DNA from 2 places in the Leclercia sp. LSNIH3 genome. Region 1 is predicted to be linked to the other one. Evidence: predicted binding sites of a transcription regulator. Region 1 holds the regulator's gene; the other holds the start of a gene.
What was found. The regulator PurR, encoded in region 1, represses purine synthesis genes. The targets are predictions, from matches to a motif close to CANGCAAACGTTTGCNTG.
Positions count from the first base shown of each region.

Region 1 (3,123 bases):
CTCGCGTAACGGCAGTTTCAGCGGTGCTGCGCAGGAGTTGCATCGCGTACCTTCAGCCATCAGCTATACCGTGCGTCAACTGGAGGAGTGGCTGGCAGTGCCGCTGTTTGAGCGTCGCCATCGCGATGTGGTTCTCACCCCGGCCGGGCTGTGGTTTCTGAAAGAGGGGCGGTCTGTTATCAAAAAAATGCAGATCACCCGCGAACAGTGTCAGCAGATCGCCAATGGCTGGCGGGGGCATATCTCTATTGCGGTGGACAACATTGTTCGTCCCGAGCGCACCCGCCAGATGATTGTCGATTTTTACCGCCACTTTTCTGACGTTGAGCTGCGGGTTTCTCAGGAGGTCTTCAACGGCGTCTGGGATGCGCTGGCAGACGGCAGGGTTGAGATGGCGATAGGTGCCACGCAGGCGATCCCGGTAGGTGGCCGCTATGCGTTCCGCGATATGGGAATGCTGAGCTGGTGCTGCGTGGTGGCCAGCCATCATCCTCTGGCTGCTCTGGACGGGCCGATCAGCGACGATATTCTGCGCAACTGGCCGTCGCTGGTACGAGAAGATACCTCCCGCTCACTGCCGAAACGGATCACCTGGCTGCTTGATAACCAGCGGCGAATTGTCGCGCCGGACTGGGAATCGTCCGCCACATGCCTCTCGGCAGGATTGTGCGTGGGCATGGTGCCGGTTCATTTTGCCCGCCCGCAAATAGCCAGCGGGAAATGGGTAGAGCTGGCGCTGGAGAATCCCTTCCCGGATGCGGCGTGCTGCCTGACCTGGCAACAAAACGATATGTCACCGGCCCTGGAATGGCTGCTGGATTATCTGGGAGACAGTGAAACGATGAACAGGGAGTGGCTGCGGGAGCCAGAGGTGCTGGCTCCCGGAGAAGATTAACGGCGATAGTCGCGGAACGGACCATCCGCAACGGAACGGCGTTCAATCAGGCGCGGATGCACTTCAATTGACTGGGACTCTTCGCGCTTGTTGACGATACGGTCCAGCAGCATGTTGAAGGCGGTCTCCCCCAGCGAATCTTTTGGCTGGTGGATGGTGGTCAACGCCGGGGTAAAGAAGCGCGCGTTGCGCACGTTATCATACCCGATCAGCGAAACGTCCTGCGGGACGCGCAGGCCCATCTCATCGGCGGCACAGAGCGCACCCATGGCCATAATATCCCCGCCACAGAAGATGGCAGTAGGGCGCGGGCTTTGGGAGAGGATCTGCTGCATTGCGCGGTAGCCGGACTCCGGTTCAAAGTCGCCCTGCACGATCCAGCTCTCTGGCACGGTAATCAACGCTTCTTCCATGGCTTTCATAAAGCCCGCCAGACGGCCGGCACCGGTGTTGCGCTCCAGCGCGCCCGGGATCACGCCGATTTCGCGGTGACCGCGTTCGATGAGGTAACGACCGGCCATGTAGCCGCCTTCAAAGGCGTTATCGATCACCGAGTCGGTGAAGTCGGCCTTCGCTTCGCCCCAGTCCATCACCACCATAGGAATATTGCGATACTCTTCCAGCATAGACAGCAGCGATTCTGGGTATTCGGAACACATCACCAGCAGACCATCGACGCGCTTTTGCGCCATCATCGACAGATAAGCCCGCTGTTTTTCGAGGCTGTTCCACGCGTTGCCGAGGATAAGGGTGTAGCCTTTCTGGAAGCAGTTCTTCTCTACCGCTTCAATGATTTCTGCGAAATAGGGCGCTTCGCTGCTGGTCGCCAGCAGGCCGATCGATTTCGTGTGATTGACCTTCAGACTGCGGGCCACGGCGCTAGGTGAGTAATGCAGCTCTTTAATGGCCGCCCAGACATTATTTCGGGTCTCTTCCGCGACAAAGCGGGTTTTGTTAATAACATGTGATACGGTTGTAGTGGAAACGTTTGCGCGTTTCGCCACGTCTTTAATTGTTGCCATCAGATGTCACTCCAGACCATATCTAAGCTCCTGAAAAACCGGTAGGTAAACGTTTGCCTTCACTCGCCCTAATTGCGCAATTTGAATTGCGGTACGCCGGGAAAACGACACAGGACGTCAGGAGGGGGTCAATGGCCGGTACGCTAATAAATTTAGCGTGGAATTTTGTCTTATCTTGGCCAAAAGGGGAAGAGCAAAAAACGATATCAATCTAAATCCAGCAAGATTTTTACCCTGAACTGTGTAAAAATGAGCAGGCTCACTCTTCATAGGGTGATTAAAAGGAGAAAAATTGATGAGTACCGATCTTAAGTTTTCGCTGATTACCACCATTATTGTTCTGAGTCTGATTGTCGCCAGCGGTCTGGTTGCGGCACTGCACTGATTGATGCGGGAGAGGCAGCTCTCCCTCGTTCCTTTACGCTGATTGTTACGCGCCCTGCAAAAATCTTTTGCTAAATTGTTAACTTCTCATTTTTTGTGATTGATGTCATGCTTTCGCCTTCATTGTTCTGTGTCGCCCGACGACACGGTGTCTGGAGTTGAAGTATGAGAATCAATTTTCCGCTGCTGGCCCTTGCCATCGGTGCCTTTGGTATTGGTACCACCGAATTTTCGCCGATGGGTCTGCTGCCGGTTATCGCCCGAGGGGTAGATGTTTCTATTCCCGCGGCAGGTATGCTGATCAGCGCCTATGCCATCGGGGTGATGGTGGGGGCACCGCTGATGACGCTGCTGCTGTCGCATCGGGGCCGCCGTAACGCCCTGATCTTCCTGATGGCGATCTTTACTGTCGGCAACGTGCTGTCGGCGCTCTCCCCGGACTACACCACCCTGATGCTGTCACGTATTCTGACCAGCCTGAACCATGGCGCATTCTTTGGCCTCGGATCGGTGGTGGCAGCCAGCGTGGTGCCAAAGCATAAGCAGGCCAGCGCCGTAGCCACCATGTTTATGGGGCTGACCATCGCCAATATTGGCGGCGTGCCTGCCGCAACCTGGATGGGTGAGGCGATTGGCTGGCGCATGTCCTTCCTGGCCACCGCGCTGCTGGGCGTGGTGTCGATGATGGCGTTGTTCTTCTCTCTGCCTTCTGGCGGTGCGGGTGAAAAGCCGGAAGTGCGCAAAGAGCTGGCGGTCCTGCTGCGTCCACAGGTGTTATCAGCCCTGCTGACCACCGTCCTGGGTGCCGGTGCGATGTTCACT
Region 1 covers NZ_CP026387.1:335,750-338,872, reverse strand. Annotated here, with positions in the region: gene punR (DNA-binding transcriptional activator PunR) at 1-895, shown strand, start outside; gene purR (HTH-type transcriptional repressor PurR) at 892-1,917, opposite strand; gene cydH (cytochrome bd-I oxidase subunit CydH) at 2,213-2,302, shown strand; gene C3F35_RS01640 (MFS transporter) at 2,467-3,123, shown strand, end outside.

Region 2 (3,123 bases), 1.9 Mb from region 1:
TGCAAAGTGGCGATATGCTGACTGCTCGCCTGGTGGTGGGGGCCGACGGGGCAAACTCCTGGCTGCGTAACAAAGCCGACATTCCGCTGACGTACTGGGACTACCGCCACCATGCGCTGGTGGCTACCATTCGCACCGTGGAGCCGCATCAGGCCGTGGCCCGGCAGATTTTCCACAATGATGGCATTCTCGCTTTCCTGCCTCTCAGCGATCCGCACCTTTGCTCGATCGTCTGGTCGCTTTCACCCGAGAAGGCGCAGCAGATGCAGGAGGCATCAGCCGACGAGTTCAATCAGGCTCTGTGCATGGCCTTCGATAACCGACTGGGACTTTGCGCCGTCGAAAGCGAGCGGCAGGTGTTCCCGTTAACCGGTCGCTATGCGCGCCAGTTCGCGGCGCATCGTCTGGCGCTGGTGGGTGACGCTGCACACACCATTCATCCGCTGGCCGGGCAGGGAGTTAACCTGGGCTTTATGGATGCTGCCGAGCTGGTGAGCGAACTTCGTCGCTTACAGCGTGACGGCAAGGACATCGGCCAGCATCTTTATCTGCGCCGGTACGAGCGCAGCCGTAAACACAGTGCGGCCATGATGCTGGCAGGCATGCAGGGCTTTCGCGAGCTGTTTGCCGGTGCCAACCCGGCGAAAAAACTGCTGCGCGACCTCGGCCTGAAGCTGGCTGATACCCTCCCGGGTGTTAAGCCACAGCTCCTGCGTCAGGCGATGGGTCTTAACGATCTGCCGGACTGGCTGCGCTAAAACATACTGCATCCTTCAGGTTGCCTCTGCGTTGGCTGCGTCTGCTTACTGACCAGAGTGAGCGTCTGGGGATGCTGAGGCTTGCCACGTTACCCGGCCTCGCCCCTTTAAGGCCAGTGCCAGCGTTGTTCAAAAACGTTGTCAGCATTTTTGTACTGCAACCTGAATGACGTTGTCTATTTGACCCCCGTCACACTTTATTCTCCCGGCCTGCGGGCCGGGGGAATTCCTTCGTTTGAAATAATCTAATTTCACCGACTTTTTCGCATTAGATAATCTAATCTGTCGATTTTTATGTGACGGAAATTTCGCGCATTTTTCCGCACTAAATATCACCCTGTGCTGAATCCCATCTTCCCGGCTTTGCGTTTGTGCGGAATGTTTCGCATTTTTGTAGTGAATAACTCTGTACGCTTTGTTGGCATTTTTGACCATAAGCTAATGTGATGGCCCGTTTTTCCTTATGGTTAACCACCGTTTTCAGTGGTAAGTTCAGGTAAAAGAGAACGTTTGCGTCGGTGTCCGGGAGTGATGCCGATGCCGGGTTTTATGGTGAATTTTTCAGCATAAAACGCATGACAGCCCTGCTCATTCAACGAGGATAAGATGGCTCAACAGACGCCTTTGTACGAACAACACACCTTATGCGGTGCTCGCATGGTCGATTTCCATGGCTGGATGATGCCGCTGCATTACGGTTCGCAGATTGATGAGCATCATGCGGTGCGCACCGATGCCGGTATGTTCGACGTCTCGCATATGACCATTGTCGATCTGCACGGCAGCCGCACCCGGGATTTTCTGCGTTATCTGCTGGCGAACGACGTGGCGAAGCTCACGAAGCCGGGCAAAGCGCTCTATTCCGGCATGCTGAATGCCTCGGGCGGCGTGATTGACGACCTGATCGTCTATTACCTCTCCGATGATTTCTTCCGCCTCGTTGTTAACTCTGCCACCCGTGAAAAAGACCTCGCCTGGATCACCCAACACGCTGAACCTTATGCCATCGACATCACCGTGCGTGATGACCTGTCGCTGATTGCGGTGCAAGGGCCGAACGCGCAGGCGAAAGCCGCGTCACTGTTCAGCGATGAACAGCGCCAGGCCACCGACGGCATGAAGCCGTTCTTTGGCGTGCAGACGGGCGATCTGTTTGTGGCTACCACCGGTTACACCGGTGAAGCGGGCTATGAAATTGCGATGCCGAACGAAAAAGCGGCCGACTTCTGGCGTGCTCTGGTGGAAGCGGGCGTTAAGCCAGCCGGTCTGGGCGCGCGCGACACGCTGCGTCTGGAAGCGGGCATGAATTTGTACGGCCAGGAGATGGACGAAGGCGTCTCTCCGCTGGCGGCCAATATGGGCTGGACCATCGCGTGGGAACCGGCCGATCGCGACTTTATCGGTCGTGAGGTGCTGGAGCAGCAGCGTGAGAAGGGCACCGAACAGCTTGTTGGCCTGGTGATGACCGAGAAAGGCGTGCTGCGCGGCGAGCTGCCGGTGCGTTTCACCGATGCCAATGGCAACCACTGCGAAGGCATTATCACCAGCGGCACCTTCTCACCGACGCTGGGTTACAGTATTGCTCTGGCACGTGTGCCGGCGGGTATTGGCGAGACTGCCGTGGTGCAGATCCGCAACCGCGAAATGCCGGTCCGCGTGACCAAACCGATTTTTGTTCGCGCCGGTAAGCCGGTCGCCTAATCATTTTTATCAGGAGAAATTCAATGAGCAATGTGCCAGCAGAACTGAAATACAGCAAAGAACACGAGTGGCTGCGCAAAGAAGCCGACGGTACTTATACCGTGGGCATCACCGAACACGCCCAGGAGCTGTTGGGTGACATGGTGTTTGTAGATCTGCCCGACGTTGGCGCGACCGTAAGCGCGGGCGATGACTGCGCAGTGGCCGAGTCGGTAAAAGCCGCTTCTGATATCTATGCCCCGGTGAGCGGTGAAATCGTTGCGGTAAACGACGCGCTGAGCGACTCCCCGGAACTGGTTAACAGCGAACCGTATGAAGGCGGCTGGATCTTTAAGATCAAAGCCAGCGACGAAGCGCAGGTTGCCTCGCTGCTGGATGCGACCGCGTACGAAGCATTACTGGAAGACGAATAAGCCTTTTCCCTCTCCCCTGTGGGGAGAGGGTAGGGTGAGGGGAACAGACGACACCTTCACCCCAGCCCTCTCCCTTAGGGAGAGGGAGAAAACACATTCACTGCACGTTTCAGGAACCATCGCTCATGACACAGACTTTAAGCCAGCTTGAAAACCGTGGCGCCTTCATTGAACGTCACATTGGGCCGGATGCTCAGCAACAGCAGGAGATGCTGAAGACGGTTGGCGCGGATTCGTTAAACGCACTGATT
Region 2 covers NZ_CP026387.1:3,263,950-3,267,072, forward strand. Annotated here, with positions in the region: gene ubiI (FAD-dependent 2-octaprenylphenol hydroxylase) at 1-758, shown strand, start outside; gene gcvT (glycine cleavage system aminomethyltransferase GcvT) at 1,365-2,459, shown strand; gene gcvH (glycine cleavage system protein GcvH) at 2,483-2,872, shown strand; gene gcvP (aminomethyl-transferring glycine dehydrogenase) at 2,998-3,123, shown strand, end outside.
Region 2: gcvT (glycine cleavage system aminomethyltransferase GcvT) is a predicted target of PurR. The motif match lies at 1,258-1,275, and genes of this name have one in related genera.